Linked DNA regions of Wigglesworthia glossinidia endosymbiont of Glossina morsitans morsitans (Yale colony). The protein of the gene in region 1 interacts with the protein of each later gene in a pairwise test. Links are inferred from orthologs where the notes say so. Each region holds a gene or a part of one and is shown in the gene's direction. Other genes may lie near its edges. The genes, in order: lpdA and odhB.

The links.
Region 2: the proteins of lpdA (region 1) and odhB interact in binary tests that used the Escherichia coli proteins (3 or more experiments, as listed by UniProt). The link is inferred for Wigglesworthia glossinidia endosymbiont of Glossina morsitans morsitans (Yale colony) from one-to-one orthologs.

The regions. Positions count from the first base shown.
Region 1 is NC_016893.1:454,237-464,126, forward strand. The notes cover bases 6,914-9,776. They hold lpdA (dihydrolipoyl dehydrogenase), read left to right. Parts: upstream 6,914-7,561; coding sequence 7,562-8,992; downstream 8,993-9,776. Other genes in these bases: WIGMOR_RS02250 (2-oxo acid dehydrogenase subunit E2), read left to right, coding at 6,914-7,499; thyA (thymidylate synthase), read right to left, coding at 9,031-9,776. Also shown: WIGMOR_RS02225 (LptA/OstA family protein), read right to left, coding at 265-741; LPS export ABC transporter periplasmic protein LptC, read right to left, coding at 731-1,273; WIGMOR_RS02235 (hypothetical protein), read left to right, coding at 1,497-1,790; nadC (carboxylating nicotinate-nucleotide diphosphorylase), read right to left, coding at 1,864-2,730; aceE (pyruvate dehydrogenase (acetyl-transferring), homodimeric type), read left to right, coding at 3,332-5,992; more of WIGMOR_RS02250, read left to right, coding at 6,006-6,913; more of thyA, read right to left, coding at 9,777-9,825; lgt (prolipoprotein diacylglyceryl transferase), read right to left, coding at 9,828-9,890. UniProt on the Escherichia coli protein: Lipoamide dehydrogenase is a component of the glycine cleavage system as well as of the alpha-ketoacid dehydrogenase complexes.
Region 2 is NC_016893.1:352,178-362,968, forward strand. Bases 3,086-6,015 are described here. They hold odhB (2-oxoglutarate dehydrogenase complex dihydrolipoyllysine-residue succinyltransferase), read left to right. Parts: upstream 3,086-3,897; coding sequence 3,898-5,133; downstream 5,134-6,015. Other genes in these bases: WIGMOR_RS01715 (2-oxoglutarate dehydrogenase E1 component), read left to right, coding at 3,086-3,891; sucC (ADP-forming succinate--CoA ligase subunit beta), read left to right, coding at 5,197-6,015. Outside these bases: sdhA (succinate dehydrogenase flavoprotein subunit), read left to right, coding at 1-295; WIGMOR_RS01710 (succinate dehydrogenase iron-sulfur subunit), read left to right, coding at 309-1,034; more of WIGMOR_RS01715, read left to right, coding at 1,117-3,085; more of sucC, read left to right, coding at 6,016-6,384; sucD (succinate--CoA ligase subunit alpha), read left to right, coding at 6,365-7,249; protein TolQ, read left to right, coding at 7,531-8,199; WIGMOR_RS01740 (biopolymer transporter ExbD), read left to right, coding at 8,222-8,644; cell envelope integrity protein TolA, read left to right, coding at 8,695-9,447; Tol-Pal system beta propeller repeat protein TolB, read left to right, coding at 9,557-10,791. UniProt on the Escherichia coli protein: E2 component of the 2-oxoglutarate dehydrogenase (OGDH) complex which catalyzes the second step in the conversion of 2-oxoglutarate to succinyl-CoA and CO(2).

The DNA.
Region 1 (9,890 bases):
CTAACACGCATATATAAAGGAAAATTACTAATGTTTTTATTATTCAGAATGATTTGACCACGATCGGCATGTAGTACACCTGCTATTATATAAAAAGTAGTTGTTTTGCCTGCTCCATTAGGACCGGCTAGTCCTACAATTTCGTTAGAATTTACGTGCAGACTAATATTGGATATTATTTTTTTTTTTTATATGATTTAAATATATTATTAATAGTTAATTTCGACATGTTGATTAATATATGATGAAATATCAAAGTGTGTTTTATTTAAAAGTTAATATAGTTTGAGTTTGTTTATGATTTTGACTATTTGCTTGAATAATGTTGCTTTTCAAATTAATTGTCATGTTATCACTAAATATATTGCCATTAATTTGCTTAAAATTGACACCTCCTGATAAAAATAAAATTTTATCTGTAATATGAAAATATATTTTCGTACAAGAGATTTGCGTAATTATTTGATTTTTTTCAATTTGTTTTAAAATAATTGGATTTCCATATCCTTCTAAAAAATTTTTTTTGTTTTTTTCTTGTAAAAGAACAATTTTATCCGCTTTAATTATAAAATTTCTATATTTTAATTGAACATTTTTAGTAAAAACTATTTTTTTAGATTCAATATAAAATACTTGATTATATGCAAATATTTGCACTTTTTCTATCGGTATATCATATGCTAATGATATTTGTTTGAAAAATAAAATATAAAGTAATATTAAAATTTTTTTATTTTTCATGAAAAATAGTAGTATTTTGATTTAATGTAATAATTTTATTTTTTAAATTTCCTTGCATATTTATTCCAACAGAGCAAAAATATAAGCCATATAAAATAGTTTTTTTCTTAGATATAAAGTCTTGAGTTCTTAAATTTATTTTAAAATTTTCAGTTAATAAGCGCTTAATATACGTATGATAAAAAAAATTTTTTATTTGTACATTTCCAGATAAATTTAAATAATCTTTTGATAAATATGCGCGTATAGATTCTATAATCCACATAGGAATGTGATGATCATCAAAAATTGTTATTATAGGATAAGAAAAAAATATATATTCATTTTGAGACAAAAAGTGCATGTTTTGTGCGGAAATACTATATTTTAATCCTCCGTAAATCTGATTTATCGAAAGATTTGAATAATTTAATGGGCTTTTTAACTGCATATAATAAAGTGCACATAAGCTGCGTTTAGGAATAGCAATAAATATGATAGGAACAATTAAAAAAAATAAAATTCTTATTTTATGAAATCTAAATTGTTTCATATTTGTTTTATGATGCTTATATAAATAACTTTAAAAATTTTGTTAATATTGAAATAAATATAAAAAATTTATTTAATTTAAATGTATGATTTTGTTTCATATAAAAATTTTATAGAAACTAATATCTTTTTATATAGATATGCATATAATATTTCATTTATATATTCAAAAAAATAATCAATCCCAAAAAATAAAGTTTAATATTTATAATTAAGAGGCATAAATGAGCATTAATAGCATTAAAGCAATACAGTTTGTTGATAAAATTAATAACATTGAAAAAAAAAATAAAAATCAAATATATAAAAATAATATTATTTTAAAAAATAAAAAGCAAAAAAATCAAGATTTAATAAATTTAAGCGTACTCTTTAAGAAAATAAAAAATAAAGAAAATAATATTGATATCAATAAAATAGAAAAAATACGTATTTCTATTAATCAAGACTCTCTATGTAATGATTTAGATAAAATAGCAAACGCTTTAATTCAAGAATCTATTTTTTTATCTAAATAAAAAATATTCTTATAAAGTTTTTAAAAATTTTCAATGTACAACTTTTTTGTTTATTAATAATATTATTAACTTTTTAATCTAGATGCATAGTGAAATCTAAAGATTTTATATTTTTTGTTAATTTACCAACAGCAATATAATCAATGCCTGTAGAGGCAATTTGAACTAAATTTTGTTTTGTAATATTTCCTGATGCTTCTAAAATTGCTTTATTGCGATTTATTTTTACTGCTTTTTTAATATTTTGATAAGAAAAATTGTCTAGCATAATAATGTCTGTTTTAGCATCTAATGCTTCTTGAAGTTCTTCTAAATTCTCTACTTCTACTTCTATAGGGAGATGAGGAAAATTTAATTTTGCAGTATTCACTAGATCTTTAATTGATCGAGAATATTTAATGTGATTATCTTTAATTAAGATACTATCAAATAAGCCCATCCGATGATTGCATGCGCCTCCACATAAAACTGCATATTTTAGTGCATATCTTAATCCAGGTACTGTTTTTCTAGTATCTCGTAATTTTACGTTTGTTTTTTCTAAAAGTTTTACATAACTTTTTACTTTAGTAGATACTCCAGATAAAGTTTGAAGAAAATTTAACGCTACTCTTTCTCCAATTAAAATAGTTTGCGCTGGTCCATGTATATTACAAATTAATTGATTTTTTTTTATTTTATCTCCGTCTGATACGTACCAATGAATTTTTATGTTTTTTTCTATTTGTTGAAATACTTCTTCGAACCATTTTGTACCGCATAGCACTCCTTCGTCTTGCGTAAATACATTCGCTACAGTATTATGATTATGCATTAATAAAGAACTGGTAATGTCAGAATTCACATCTAATTCTTTCCCAAGATCTTCTATTAAAGCATTTTTAACGGATAAAAATATATTTTTTTTTATTTTTTTAATAAAACTTTTATTTTTAATCATTACAGTTTAGAATTTTATAGAAAAACGAAATTATTCAAAATATATTATTCGAATATAGTTTAAAAATTAGTGTATACGATGCTTCATATAATACTTTTGATATATATATTTTTTAATAAATGTTCAAATATTTATATGATATTTAAATTTAATATTAATTTAAAATAGTTTAATATTATAAACTATATTTTGAATATACTCAATAAATTATCCTAAAATATTGTTTGTATAATTTTTAGTAAATATCACTAAATATAATTACTTGTTAACCTATATCAAATTAAACGACGAAGCATAATTTATACAGATATTAATTCTTATTTGATATTTTTGTTTTTTTATAAATAGAATTTAGTTTAACAGTATTTAAATAATTAATATTGATAAGTTATATTATTCTTTGTAAATATATTTTTAATTTTTTTTCATAATCATTTAGTTAAATTAATTTCTTGTATCACATAGATATCTGCATAAAATATAAATATTAATGTTAATAATTGCTAAAAAATATAAAATATATATATTAATAATAACATTCATAATTTGACATTGATATAAATAAGATAAAATTTTCTAAAAATTTTAGGAGCATTCAATTATGTCAAAGCATTCATATTACGATATAGATATTAGCGAAACGCACGAATGGATAGAATCTATTCAAGCAGTAATTAAATCTGATGGAATTTTAAGAGCACAGTACTTAATTGATAAAATTTCACAAGAAGCTAAAAAAAACTGTAACGATCAAATAATGTATAATCAAAATTATGTGAACAGCATTTCTGTAGAAGAAGAGCCTCTATATCCAGGAGATTTACAATTAGAACGTCGCATTCGTTCTGTAATTAGATGGAATGCAGTCATGATGGTTTTAAAAGCTTCTCAAAAAAATTTAGAATTAGGAGGTCATATATCATCTTTTCAATCTGCTGCAACTATTTATGAAGTTTGTTTTAATCATTTTTTTCGCGGGCCTGAATCTAATGATGGAGGAGACCTAGTATATTTTCAAGGTCATATTTCACCGGGCATTTATGCTCGTGCTTTTCTTGAAGGTCGCTTAACTAAAGAACATCTTGATAATTTTAGACAAGAAACAAATGGTTGCGGATTATCATCTTATCCTCATCCAAAACTCATGCCAAATTTTTGGCAATTCCCTACAGTTTCTATGGGGCTAGGTGCAATAAGCGGAATTTATCAAGCAAAATTTCTTAAATATTTGCATCATAGAAAAATCAAAAATACCGAAAAAAAAGTAGTTTATGTTTTTTTAGGCGATGGAGAAATGGATGAACCTGAATCTAAAGGAGCTATTAATATAGCAGCTCGTGAAAAATTAGATAATTTAATTTTTATTGTAAACTGCAATTTACAAAGATTAGATGGTCCTGTATATGGAAACGGAAAAGTTATTAATGAACTTACAGATTTTTTTCAAGGTTCAGGCTGGGAAGTAATTAGAGTAATTTGGGGAAGTAAATGGGATAGTCTTTTAAAAAGAGATACATCTGGAAAATTAATTCAACTAATGAATGAAACTGTCGATGGAGATTATCAAAATTTGAAGTCTAAAAATGGAGCATACATTAGAAAAAATTTTTTTGGAAAGTTTCCTGAAACTCAACAACTAGTACAAGATATGACTGACGACGAAATATGGAATTTGAACAGAGGTGGACATGATCCGAAAAAAATATATGCTGCTTTTAAAAAAGCTAAAAATATTCAAAATAAACCAGTGATAATACTTACACATACAGTGAAAGGATATGGAATGGGAGACTTGGCAGAAGGGAAAAATATAGCACATCAAATAAAAAAAATGAACGAAACTAGCATAAAAAATTTTCGTAATAGATTTGATCTATACGATATCAAAGATGATCAATTAAGTATTATGCCGTATATTTCACTGAAAAAAAAATCTCAAGAATACGAATATTTACACAATTGTCGAAAAAAATTGTTTGGATATTTACCTAAAAGAACACATACTTATGCTTCAATTAATCATGTACCTTTACTTGAAGATTTTTCATCTCTTTTAAAAGAACAAAAAAAAAATATTTCCACTACAATAGGTTTTGTGCGAATACTAAATATTTTACTAAATAATCAATCTATTGCAAAATATTTAGTGCCAATTATTGCAGATGAAGCACGTACATTTGGAATGGAAGGATTATTTCGTCAAATTGGAATTTATAATCAACATGGACAAAAATATATTCCTCAAGATCAAGAGCAATTAGCATATTATAAAGAAGAAAAAAAAGGACAAATTTTGCAAGAAGGTATTAACGAATTAGGAGCAACTGCTTCATGGATAGCAGCCGCAACTTCCTATAGCACTAATAAAATTACTATGATTCCATTTTATATTTATTATTCAATATTTGGATTTCAAAGAGTTGGAGATTTGATATGGTCTGCAAGCGATCAGGGAGCAAGAGGTTTTTTAATTGGCGCTACATCTGGACGAACTACTTTAAATGGAGAAGGATTACAACATGCAGATGGACATAGCCACATCCAATCTTTAGTAATTCCTAATTGTATTTCTTATAATCCAACATATGTATATGAATTAGCCGTTATCATACAGAACGGTTTGCAACGAATGTATGGTATAAATCCTGAAAATATTTTTTATTACATTACTACTTTAAATGAAAATTATTATATGCCATCTATTCCAAGTGGAGTAGAAGAAGGAATTTGTAGAGGTATATATAAATTAGAATCTTTTTATTCTGGAAGTAAAAAAGTCCAATTAATTGGATCAGGTGCAATATTAAGAGAAGTGAGAAAAGCAGCTCAAATTTTATATGAAAAATATAGTATTAGTGTCGATGTGTACAGCGCGACTTCATTGACTGAAATAGCACGTAATGGACAAGACTGCATGAGATGGAATACGTTGCATCCAACGAAAGAACCGCGTATACCATATATTAGTCAAATTATGAACGCCGCTCCCGTTGTAGCATCTACAGACTACATTAAATTATTTGCGGAGCAAATCAGGAATTTTATTCCGTCAAATATTTTCAAAGTATTAGGTACTGACGGATTTGGATGCTCTGATAGTCGAGAAAATTTACGTAAACATTTTGAAATTAATTCAGGATATATTGTTGTTAATGCCTTAAGTGCTTTATATGAAGCACATAGTATAACATCAGAAATTGTAGTGCAAGCAATTAAAACTTTTAATATTGATGTCGATAAAATCAATCCCCGTTTAGTTTAATAAAGGATAACAGATGAATACCGTGGTTAAAATTCCAGATATCGGGATAGAAGATGCAGAAGTAACAGAAATATTAGTAAAAATAGAAGATAAAATTAAGAAAGAACAAGCACTGATTACAGTTGAAGGAGATAAAGCATCTATGCAAATCCCTTCTCCTATCTCAGGGATTTTAAAAAAAATTATGGTAAAAATTGGAGATAAAGTATCTACTAATCAAGAAATTATGTTTTTTGAAAAAACTGATAAAAATGATAAATTTATTGCCAAAAAAATGCTAAAAAAAGTTGAAAAAAAATTACTTGATTCTAAACATGAAGAGTTTAAAAAAATATATGCTAGTGAATTAGGAATATTGAATCGTGCCGAAATTATACGTGTATCAATTCATGAAGAAAATAATATAAAAATTAATTCTCCTATTTTAATTATTCAAGATTGCAAAGGAACTAGAAAAATTTTATCAACAATTTCTGGAATAGTAAAAAATGTTCAAATTAAAGCTGGTGATCACGTTGACCCTGACACATTACTTTATGATATTTATGTTTCTAAAATTTTTGAAAAAAAACCAAAAAATTTGTTAAAAACCATAATTCAAAATAATCAAATATATGCTAGTCCATTAATAAGACGCATTGCATTAAAATATAATATTAATTTATCTCATATACACGGTAGCGGTCGTAAAGGAAGAATTTTACCTACAGATCTTGAGAAATATATTAATATTTATGAAAATAATCAACTGAGTCAAAATACGAAAAATGTTCAAAGTTTTTCAGAAGATTCACAGTACGAAGTATATGGAAAAATTGAAATTCAAGAATTGACGAAAATAAAAAAAGTTTCTGGAAAAAATTTATCTAAAAATTGGAAAAATATCCCACATGTAACACAATTTGATCAGGCAGATATTCATGAATTAGAAATTTTTAGAAAAAATCAAAATATTATATTACAAAAAAAAAATAAAATAAAAATTACAATTTTATCTTTTGTTATTAAAGCTGTTATTGCAACTTTGAAAGAGTATCCTCAATTTAATAGTTCTTTATCTCAAGATCAAAAAAAAATATTTTTGAAAAAATATTTTAATATCGGTATTGCTGTAAATACAGAACAAGGATTAATGGTACCCATAATTTTTAATGCGGATTCAAAAGGGATTCTAGAAATCTCTCAAGAGATATCAAATATTGCAAAAAAAGCTAGATCAGGAATATTGTCCAATAAAGATATGAAAGGTGGATGTTTTACAATATCTAATCTAGGAGGTATTGGAGGAAAAGAATTTACTCCAATTATTAACGCTCCAGAAGTAGCAATTTTAGGAATTTCTCAGGCGAGTATACAAGCTATTTGGAACGGCGATACTTTTGTGCCCAAATTAATGTTGCCATTATCTTTATCTTATGATCATCGCGTCATCGATGGCGTAGAAGGTGCTAAATTTATTAATTTTTTTAAAAACCTTATATCTGATATTAGATTACTAATATTGTGATTTCTATGATTTTTTTAAAAAATTAAATACAATTAACTTTTAATAGAAATTAAGGCTTACATATGAATACAAATGTTATTAAAACCCAAGTTGTAGTGCTTGGATCGGGTCCAAGCGGATATTCTGCTGCATTTCGCTGTGCAGATTTAGGACTAAAAACAGTTTTGATTGAACAATTTTCTGCGTTAGGTGGTGTATGCTTAAATGTTGGATGTATTCCATCTAAGTCATTGTTACATATTGCACAAATTTTAAATGAAACAAAGATGTTAAAAAATGCAGGAATATTATTTAACAAACCTAAAATAGATTTATTTCAAATGAGACAATGGAAATCTGAAATTATCTTAAAACTTACTAATGGTTTGAAATCAATGGCAAATGCTAGAAAAGTCGAAATTATACATGGTTATGGAAATTTTGTAGATTCACATATATTAAGCATAAAAAATCATGAAAAAACAATTACATTAAACTTTGATCAAGCTATTATTGCAGTAGGATCAAAACCAATACAACAAACTCTTATTAAAGAACCAAACGAAAAAATTTGGGATTCTACAGATGCTTTAAAAATTAGTTTTATTCCAAAAAGATTACTAATTGTTGGAGGCGGCATTATTGGTTTAGAAATGGCAACTATTTATCATGCGTTAGGATCAGAAATATATATCTCCGAAATATCTGAACAAATCATTTCTGCAGCCGATTCAGACGTAATAGAGAGTTTTTATAAAAATATAAAACATAAATTTAATATTATGTTAAATACTAAAATTAATAATCTACGCACCTCGAATAATCATGTTCAAGTAGAATTGAATAATACTAAAAATAATAAAATAACAAATATGTCATTTCATGCGGTTTTATTTTCTATAGGTCGTAGTCCAAATTCAAAATTGATTAATGTTCAGGATATTGGAGTAGAAGTAGATAAATCAGGATATATAAAAGTGGATAATCAAATGCGTACCAATATACCACATATTTACGCTATTGGAGATGTTATTGGACAACCTATGTTAGCTCATAAAGGAATGTATCAAGGTCACATAGCAGCAGAAGTTATTTATGGAGAAAAACACTACTTTGATCCTAAAGTAATTCCATCAATTGCATATACTTATCCAGAAGTTTCTTGGGTTGGAATTACAGAAAAAGAAGCAAAAATAAACAAATTATCATATGAATCTTCTACTTTCCCTTGGAGTGCTTTAGGAAGAGCAGTGTCTTCTGGTTACAATGGTATGACTAAATTAATCTTTCATAAAGATACAAAAAGAATTATTGGAGGCGCTGTAGTCGGTTGTAATAGCAGTGAAATTCTCGGCGAAATTAGTTTGGCAATTGAAATGGGTTGCGACGTGAATGATATTGCTTTAACAATTCATGCGCATCCAACGCTACATGAATCTATTGGAAGAGCATCTGAAATGTTTTCTGGAACTATTACTGATTTTTTAAATAAAAAAACTAAAAATATAGTTTAAATTATAATTGGAATAAAAATAATTTAAAAATTTAAATTTTATATTGCTATTGGTGCTTTTATTTTAGGATGATAACGATAATTCATTAAATGAAAATTTTCAAATTTGTAATTAAATAAAGATTTCGGTTTTTTCACTAATGAAATTTTAGGTGATCGAAAAGGTGTACGATTTATTTGTAATTTAGCTTGTTCTAAATGACTTTTATACAAATGTATATCGCCTCCAGTCCAAATTAATTCTCCAATATCAAGATCGCATTGTTGCGCAAACATATGTAATAGCAAAGCATAGCTAGCTAAATTAAATGGCAAACCAAGAAAAATATCACAGGATCGCTGATATACTTGACAAGATAAAGTATCATTCACAACATAAAATTGAAATAAGACATGACATGGAGGAAGCGCCATAAATTTTAAATCGCTAACATTCCAGGAAGAAACTAAGATTCTTCTAGATTCTGGAGTATGCTTTAATTGATACAAAGCAATCGATATTTGATCAATTGTAGAAAAATTATCAACATTCCAAGATCTCCATTGTTTTCCATATATCGGTCCTAAATTTCCTTGGAAATCAGCCCATTCATCCCAAATAGATACTTTATGTTTATTTAAGTACGAAATATTTGTATCTCCATTTAAAAACCATAACAATTCATATACTATTGATTTAAAATGACAATACTTTGTAGTTAACAAAGGAAATCCATGTTTTAAACTTATTCGTATTTGATGTCCAAAAATAGATAGAGTGCCTATTTTAGTACGATCTTTTTTTTCAAAACCATGATGTAAAGTAAAATTTAATAAATTCAAGTATTGTTTCATTTTTATTTTAATTTTCTTTTAATATTACAAGATGAATATACAATTAATATAATTCCGATAAAAAT
Region 2 (10,791 bases), 110 kb from region 1 along the record:
AGAACGCTTATTACATGCAAAATTAGATGATCAATCCAATCAATTCAATATCAATCGAATAGAATGTTTAGAATTAAATAATCTAATGGACGTATCTTGTGCAACCGCTTTTTCTGCTCTTTTTAGAACAGAAAGTCGAGGCGCACATCATCGAAACGATTTTCCAAATAGAGACGATAAAAATTGGTTATGTCATACTTTATATTTTCTCGAAAAAGATATTATGAGAAAAAGAGACATTAATATGCAACCAAATTGTAGATCAGCTTTCCCACTTCAAAAAAGATCATATTAATATGAAAAAAAATATTAAAATTATAATTTCTATATATCGCTATCATCCAGATCATTTAAAAGCACCTAAAATGCAAAGTTTTGATTATTCTTTGCAAGAAAATAAAGAATTAATGTTACTGGATGTGTTAATGGATTTAAAAGAACGTGATCCAACGTTAGCATTTCGTAAATCTTGCCGAGAAGGTGTCTGCGGATCTGACGGAATGAACATTAATGGAAAAAATGGACTTGCCTGCATTACTCCAATTTCTAATCTATTAAAAAATAAACAAAAAAAAATTGTAATACGTCCTCTTCCAGGATTACCTGTGATTAGAGATCTTATTGTTGATATGAAATTATTTTTTCAACAATATAAAAAAATAAAACCATACTTAATTAATAACGAAAAAATACCAAACAAAGAACGTTTACAATCCCCTAAGCAAAGAGAAATGTTAGATGGAGCATATGAATGTATTTTATGTGCTTGTTGTTCTACTGCATGTCCATCGTTTTGGTGGAATCCAGATAAATTTATTGGACCAGCAGGATTACTATCTGCTTATCGATTTTTAGTTGATAATCGAGATACAGAAAAATCAGAAAGACTAAAGAAACTAAATGATGCGTTTAGCGTATTAAGATGCCATGGAATTATGAATTGCGTTTCTGTATGTCCAAAAAAGTTAAATCCAACACAAGCAATAGGGCACATTAAAAATATGTTAATTAAAAAAGTATTTTGTAAAGATTAATTGATTTAATAAGAAATTCTAAAAAAGAATTCATATTTATTTTCATGTTAATACAAGAATTATTAAACTTAAGGTATTAAGAATGCAAAATTCTAAAAATAAAAAAGATCTTTTGTTTCTTTTAAACGGAATGAACAGGTGTTACATTGAACAAATATATAAAAATTATTTAAATAATCCAAAATCTGTTAACTCTGATTGGGAAAATATTTTTCACGAATTTTTTTTAAAAAAAATTGATCAAAAATCTGTTAAAAAAAATTTTTCAGATACATCTAATATTGAATATAAAAATGTGCAACATCATATTACTACAGAAATACAGGTATTAAATTTTATAAATTCATTTCGTAAGTACGGTCATATTATTGCCAATATAGATCCATTAAATTTAAAAAAAATAGAAGAAGTAGAAGAATTATCTTTAAAATTTCATGGATTTTCTAATAAAATATATGATCAAAAATTTAATGCGGAAATATTTGGTATAAAAAAAAATAATGTATCTTTTAAAGAAATTTTAAACTTCCTACGTAGCACATATTGCGGTCCAATTGGATTTGAATACATGCATCTTGATAATATAAAAGAAAAAATATGGATTCAAAAATACATTGAAAAAAATTTCAAAAAAGATTTTTTAGAAATAAAAGAAAAAAAATCTCTTTTAAAAAGCATTATAAAAGCAGAAGAAATTGAACATTTTTTAGGTAGAAAATTTCCCGGAGCAAAGCGTTTTTCCTTAGAAGGAGGAGAAAGTTTAATCCCGATGTTAAAAGAAATTATTATGCGATCTTCACAGAAATATAACACTAAAAATATTATTTTTGGAATGTCTCATAGAGGAAGATTAAATGCTTTAATAAATATTTTTGGAAAAGATATAAATAATATATGTCACGAATTTTCCGGAAATAGAAATCTTCCTGAAATTTATAGCGGAGATGTGAAGTATCATCAAGGTTTTGCATCAAGTATTCAAATTCAAAATAATACTATAAATTTATTATTAGCTTTTAATCCATCTCATTTAGAAATTATAAATCCAGTTGTTATGGGAATAACAAAAGCTCAATTAGATAAAAATAATACACAAAACAAAAATTGTACACTTTCAATAACAATACACGGAGATGCTTCAATTATTGCGCAAGGTGTAATTCAAGAAACACTTAATATGTCTAGAACACAAGCACATCAAGTAGGAGGAACATTACGTATTGTTGTTAATAATCAAATTGGTTTTACCACAGATGTTCAAGATGCCAGATCTACTAGATATTGCACAGACGTGGCTAAAATGATACAAGCACCTATACTTCATGTAAATGGCGACAATCCATGTGCTACTATATTCGCTACACGTTTAGCTTTAGATTTTAGAAACAAATTTTTTCGTGATGTTTTTATTGATTTCGTATGTTATCGTCGCCACGGACATAACGAAGCCGATGAACCTAGAGTAACACAACCTATAATGTATCAAAAAATCAAAAAACATCCCACTGTAAAAACAATATTTTCTAATGAATTAGAGCATCAAAAAATAATTTCTTCTGAAGAAATAAAAAAAATTGTTAAAAATATACGTAAAAAAATTATTACTGAAAATAAAACTATCAGTTTTTGTCAAATAAAAAATAAAGAAAATTTATGCGCAAGCACTATAAATGAGAAAATAAATAAAATAAATATTAGTTTTTTAAAAAAATTATCTGCAAGCATATTTAATATACCTAAAGAAATTGAAATGGAATCTAGAGTAAAAAAAATATTTTTACAAAGATATGAAATGATGCAAGAAAAAAGATCTTTTGACTGGGGTGCAGCAGAAATGTTGTGTTATGCAACATTAATTTATGAACATGTATCGATAAGATTATCCGGAGAAGATGTTGCACGAGGTACTTTTTTTCACCGTCATGCAGTAATTTACAATCAAAAAAATAATTCTATTTATGTTCCTTTGAATACAATTAAAAATACTTTATCAAAATTTAATGTGTGGAACACTACTTTATCTGAAGAAGCATCTTTAGCTTTTGAATATGGATATTCAATCAATACAAACAAAACTTTAGTAATCTGGGAAGCCCAATTTGGAGATTTTGCAAATGGCGCCCAAGTCGTAATCGATCAATTCATTACTTCTGGAGAACAAAAATGGGGACAAAAATCCAATTTGGTTATGCTTTTACCTCATGGTCATGAAGGTCAAGGACCTGAACATTCATCAGCACGTTTAGAACGGTATTTGCAACTATGCGCTCAAAACAATATACAAATTTGTATTCCTTCTACACCTGCTCAGGTATATCATTTATTAAGAAGACAAGCTCAGTTTAAGATTAATTGTCCATTAATTATTTTTTCACCAAAATCTTTGCTGAGACATCCTTTAGCGACTTCTTCATTTCAAGAAATTGCAAATTATAAATTTCAAGAAATTATTTATGATCCAAATTACGAAAAAAATAATCATTGTATTAAACGTATTATTTTATGCTCTGGAAAAATTTTTTATGATTTATTTAGTATTTTGAAAAAAAATAATACTCATAACATTGCTATTTTTCGAATAGAACAATTATATCCTTTTCCAGATTTTTTAATTAAAGAAATAATTCCTAAATATGAAAACATAAATTCGATATGTTGGTGTCAAGAAGAACCAAAAAATCAAGGAGCATGGAATTGGATTAAAAGTTGTTTTGATTCTATTAAAACACACATAAAACTAACTTATATCGGTCGCCCCGAAGCTGCTTCAACAGCAACAGGATACTTATCTGTATACAAAAATGAACAAAAAAAAATAATTCATAAAGCTCTCGATATTGAATATTTAAAAGGTTAAGGATATATGAAAATTATAGATATATTAGTTCCTGATCTTCCAGAGTCAGTAACAGACGCTACTGTATCAAATTGGAAAAAAAAATTAGGGGATTTTGTAGAAACAGGAGAAATTTTAGTAGAACTAGAAACTGATAAAGTTGTATTAGAAGTGCCATCTCCAAATTCAGGAAGACTAGTACAGATCTATCATAAAAATTCTGAATTAGTTTCTTCGCGTCAAAAATTAGCTAGTATAGATATTACTAAAAAAAATCAAGTTTTAATACAAGAAAAAAATACACTTGAAGAAAAAAAACACGTAAGTAAAGAAAAAAAATTATGTGAAAATTTATCAGAAAAAAAAAGCGACATATTTTTTTCACCATCAATACGTAGATTAATTGCAAAACAAAAAAATTTTTCAGCAGATATTGTTCAAAATTATTCTATATCATCAAATATTAAAAATTATGCTAATCAGCTCGAACTATCACGTCAGCTAAATTTAATTAAAACGGAAAATTCTGTAAACAACACTCACAAACTTGATGCAATAAATATTTGTCAAGAAAAAAGAGTCAAAATGACGCGATTAAGAAAATGCATATCAGATAGATTGTTGTATGTAAATAACAATACAGCATCTTTGACAACTTTTAATGAAGTTAATATGCAATCTATAATAAATTTAAGAGAAAAATATCGAGATATATTTGAACAAACTCATAAAATTCGTTTAGGATATATGTCATTTTTTGTTTCTGCCGTAATAAAAGGACTCAAAGATTTTCCAGAAATTAATGCAAATATAGACGGGGAAGATATTGTATATCACAATTATTTTAATATTAATATAGCTGTTTCTACTCCAAAAGGGTTAGTAACTCCTGTATTAAAAAATGCAGATAAAATGAGCATTATTGAAATAGAAAAGAAAATTAAAGATTTTGCCATTCGAGGTAAAAATAATAAGTTAAATATTCATGATTTAGAAGGAGGCAGTTTTACCATTACTAATGGAGGGATATTTGGTTCTATGTTATCGACTCCAATTATCAATCCACCACAAAGTGCAATTTTAGGAATACATGCAATAAAAGATAGAGCTACAGTAATAGATAAAAAAGTTGTTATCACACCCATGACATATTTAGCTTTATCTTACGATCATAGATTAATTGATGGTAAAGAAGCTGCTAGTTTTTTAGTTACTGTCAAAAATATGTTAGAAGATCCTATTAGGATTTTTTTAAATATTTGAAATCAAAATAATATAAAATTTATTTTTTTTAAATTATCCAGATATTATATACGGAAAATTATCATGAACTTACACGAATATCAAGCAAAAGAACTGTTTTCTCAATATAAAATTCCAATTCCAAATGGATATAAATGTACTAAATATAGTGAAATCGAGAAAGCTGTCGTAAAATTAAATCCTGGACCGTGGGTAGTAAAATGTCAAATACATGCAGGCGGTAGAGGTAAATCCGGAGGAGTACAAACATTAAATTCTATTGATGAAATTCATAAATTTGCGAAGAAATGGATAGGAAAACGTTTAGTAACCTACCAAACAGATAATATAGGACAAACAGTAAATTCAATATTAATTGAAAGAAAAACATATATTAAAAAAGAATTATACTTAAGCTTAGTGCTAAACAGAATACAATCTAATATATCCATACTTGCTTCTTTTACAGGCGGTATAAATATTGAAAATGATATTAAAACAAATAAAAAGATAATCTTTAAAGAAAATTTTGATGTTTGTTGCGGATTTCAGCTGTTTAAAGCAAGAAATTTAGCATTTCAATTAAAACTATTTGGAAAACAAATAAATCAATTTGTGACAATTTGTGAAAATTTAACATATTTATTTATCGAGAAAGATCTTACTCTTGCAGAAATTAACCCAATTGCTATTAATCAAAATGATGATTTATTATGTTTAGACGGAAAATTAAATATAGATGAAAATGCTTTATATAGACAAGTGCATTTAAAAAAGATACATGATAATAGTCAATTAGATTCTAGAGAAGTATATGCTGAAAAGTGGGGATTAAATTATATTCCGTTACAAGGAAACATAGGCTGTATGGTTAATGGTGCAGGTTTAGCAATGGGCACTATGGATTTAATTAAATTGCACGGCGGTAATCCAGCAAATTTTTTAGATGTTGGAGGTGATGCAACAGTAGAAAAAGTAGATCAAGCTTTTAGAATTATTATTCTTGACAGCCATGTAAAATCTATTTTAATTAATATTTTTGGAGGAATTGTTAAGTGCGATCTTATTGCTGATGGTATCATACAAGCAATTTCTAACTTACAAGTTAATATACCAGTTATTGTACGTTTAGAAGGTAATAATTCTAAATTAGGAGCAAAAAAGTTAATAAATAGTAATTTAAATATTATTACAGCAAATTCACTAGATGATGCGGTTAAAAAAGCAATTGAAAATATTGGGAGAAAGACTTATGTCGATTCTAATCGATAAAAATACAAAAGTTATTTGTCAAGGATTTACTGGAAAACAAGGCACATTTCATTGCGAGAAAGCATTGCTAGAAGGTACAAAAATTGTTGGAGGAGTGACTCCCGGAAAAGGAGGAACAAAACATTTAGGATTACCAGTTTTTAATTCTGTAAAAGAAGCAAAGCTAGATACTCATGCTACAGCATCAGTAATTTATGTACCGGCAAAATTTTGCAAAGATTCTATTTTAGAAGCGATTGACAATAATATTAAATTAATTGTTTGCATCACAGAAGGTATGCCTATACTAGATATGCTTATGGTAAAACAAAAATTAAACTTAACTAATATTACTATGATAGGACCTAATTGCCCCGGAATTATCACACCTCATCAATGCAAAATTGGTATTATGCCGAACAACATTCATGTTCCAGGAAATATTGGCATTGTATCTCGTTCAGGTACTTTGACATATGAAGCCGTTAAACAAATTACAGACATAGGTTTAGGACAATCTACATGCGTAGGAATCGGAGGAGATCCAATTTCAGGCACTAATTTTGTAGATATATTAAAGTTATTTGAAAAAGATCCGGAAACTCACGCAGTTTTAATCATTGGAGAAATTGGAGGAAATTCGGAAGAAATAGCAGCAAAATTTGTTAAATCCTATATGAAAAAAAAAGTATTTGCTTATATCGCAGGTATTACGGCGCCACAAGGAAAACGAATGGGACATGCCGGAGCAATAATTGCGCAAGGTGAAGGAGGAGCTGAAGAAAAAATTAAAATGTTAAGAAAATCTGGAGTAACAGTTATTAAGAATTTGTCCGATATAGGAGTATCTATTAAAAAAATTATTACACAAAATAAAAAAATGTGATATTTAGATAATTTTTAATTTAAAATGTATTAAAAAATTAATTAAAATTTTAATCTTCAAATAAGATAGTAAAAAAATTATAAATTTAAAATAGTTAATTTTTTAAATTTTTATAAATTTTTTATTAAACAGTGCAGTACTTCAAATAAACAATTTGAAGAAATTTTATTTATTACAAATTTTGCTATTACTTATTTGTAATTAAAATTAATTAGTGCAAAAAAATAATAAAATTTTTGTCAAACTTTAAATTTTATTTTAGGGTTTTAATAATGAAGAGCATGAATATATTTGATTTATTTTTAAAATCAGATTTTTTACTAAAATTTATTTTTTCTTTTTTATTATTTTTTTCTATTTTATCATGGGTAATTATTTTTTATAAAATTTTTACATTAAGATACATTCAAAAAGAAATAGAAAATTTTGAAAATAATTTTTATTCAGACAAAAATATAAATTTTCTTTATGAAGAACAAGAACATAAACAAAATACACTAGTAGGATATGCACGAATTTTTTATTTAGGATTTAAAGAATATATGGAATTAAAACATTTAAAAAATACACCTGAATCTATTCTTGACAGAACTAAGCACATTATGAACGTCGTAGTGAATCGAGAAATTGAAGTTTTAGAAACACATATTTCAACTTTAGGTAGTATTAGTGCTATTAGTCCATATATCGGATTACTCGGTACAGTTTGGGGTATTATGAACATATTTTATAAAATTAATGATTATACAAATTTTACGATACAATCAATTGCTCCAGACATTTCAGATGCTTTAAGCACTACAGCTATGAGTTTATTTGTTGCAATACCAGCATTAATTTCATTCAATAAATTCAGTGTAAAATCAAATGTTATTGCTCAAAATTATCTAAATTTTTCTGAAGAATGCGCTGCAATTTTATATCGTAAAATAATTTCTAAAAAAGATTAACTTTTTTTAAAAATCTATTTATATGCGTAGAAAACTATACAAAAACGTTAAATTTGATATTAACATTATTCCATTAGTAGATGTTTTATTAGTGCTTATGTTAATCTTTATGATTTTTTCGCAAGATTTTTTGCAAAAAATTACAGTTAATTTACCGAAAGAAAATTTTTATGATACACAAAATGAACAAATTGAAATTATTATTGAAATTTTAAATAAAAAAAAATATAACTTATTAACACAAAAAAATAAAGAATATAATTTAAATTTGCAACAATTAAGTATCGCAATAAAAAATAAATTTTTAAATAACCCACGAATAAAAATTTTTATAGGCGGAGAAAAAAGTATTCCATACGAAGAAATTATAAAAATTATTAGTGTTTTAAATAAGATTGGAGTGCAATCTATTGGATTAATTGCTCAATCTGATTTAATTCATTAATATTTTTTTAAAAATTAAACAAAAAAAGTAAATTTAAGGTTATAATTACTGTGAAAACATCTAATTATAGAAATAAAAATGCTAAGCTAGCGATATATTTATCGATATTTTTACACGTAATATTTATTTTATGTTTATATTTAACAGTATCTTTTACAAAAAGAAATATTAAAAATTTTTACCAAATTAATACTTTACATAAAAAAATTATAGATTCAAAAGAAAAAAATTTTTTTCAAAAAAAAATTAAAATAAATAATCAAGAGCAACTTATAAAGTTTTATTATCAAACATTAAAATTACCTGAAAATAAAAAAAATATAATCGATAAAAATTTTTCAAATAAAATAGAAAATAAAAATCAAACACTAAAAGTACATGATACACAAATTAATCAAAAAAAAAACATAAAAAATAAACTTAAAAATAATTTTCTGTCAAAAAAATCGACAAACATTATAGACAACACAATTGAAAATTTAAACAATACAGTACATAATAATCATGTTATTTATAATCAAAATTATACATTATCTTCTGAAATAGAAACATATAAAGAAGCGATAAAACAATCTATTAAAAATAAACTATATGACTACAACACATTTATAGGAAAAGTATGCGAATTAAATTTAGAAATTTATTCAAGTGGATCAATTAAATCAATTCGTATGATTAGCGGAGATGAATCACTATGTTATGCTGCAATTACATCTGCAAAATTAGCACGAATTCCTCCGGCACCTAATTTAGAAATTTATAAAATAGCAAAAAAAATAACTTTGCGATTTTCTCCTGAATAGTAAAATATAAATTTTAAAAATTTCATTTTAAAAATATTAATACTAAAACTGTTATTTTAAAATAAATCAATGTACAATAAATACCTAAAAGGATCTAAAATAAATATAAATGAATAAATTGTTATTAATATTTTATAGTATTTTTTTTTGTAATTCTATATTATATGCAAATATTCATATCGATATTAATCGAGGCATAGATGTATCAACGCCAATTGGAATTTCTTCTTTCAGATGGATAGATAATCGCTCAAATAATGAATTAGAAAATATCGCAAAAGTTATTGCATGTGATCTTCAAAATAGCGGAAAATTTTCATCAATAATAATACCGGAAAAAAATAAAGAATATTCCAAGTTATTTACTCAAAAAAATTTTAATTTTTCTAGTATTGCTCAAGAATTAAACATTAACACGATTTTAATAGGCAAAATATCATTAAATAAAAAAAACGAATATTTGATTTCGTATAAGTTAATAGATCTAGTGAATATTCCAGGTAAAATTTTGTTAAATAGTTATCGTACAGCTCAGATACAATCATTTCGAAAAGTTGCACATGACATTAGTAATGAAATCTTTAAAAAATTAACCGGAATATCCGGAGTATTTCATACTCATATAACTTATATTATGCATAATAAAAAAAATGAATATCCGTATCAGTTATGTATTGCAGACTATGACGGATATAATCAAAAAATTATTCATCAATCACACATGCCTCTTATGTCCCCAGCTTGGTCTCCAGATGAAAAAAATATTGCATATGTAACTTTTGAGCATGGAAATTCTGCAATAAAAATAAAAAATATCCAAAATGGCGCTATTAAACATATAGCAAGTTTCCCATATCATAATGGCGCTCCTTCATTTTCTCCAGATGGAGAAAAATTAGCGTTTGTTCTTTCAAAAACAGGCAGTTTAAATTTATATGTTATGTTTCTTAAATCAGGATTAATTAAACAAATTACAAACAATCACAACAACAATACAGAACCTAGTTGGTTTCCAGATAATTATTCATTAGCATATACTTCGGATCAAAACGGAAGTCCACAAATTTATAAAATTAATATTCAAGATGGAAAATCTCATAGACTTTCTTGGGAAGGTTCAAAAAATCAAAATGCAGAAGTTAGTTCAGACGGAAGCTTCTTAGCCATGGTAAATTCAGAAAGAAAAGAACAACACATTGCATTGTTAAATTTAAAATTAGAAAATATGCATATTTTAACTAAAACATTTTTAGACGAAGCGCCAAGTATTTCTCCAAACAACACTATGATAATTTACAAAACATCTTATAGTAGTAATTCCTTAATAGAATTAATTTCTACTAA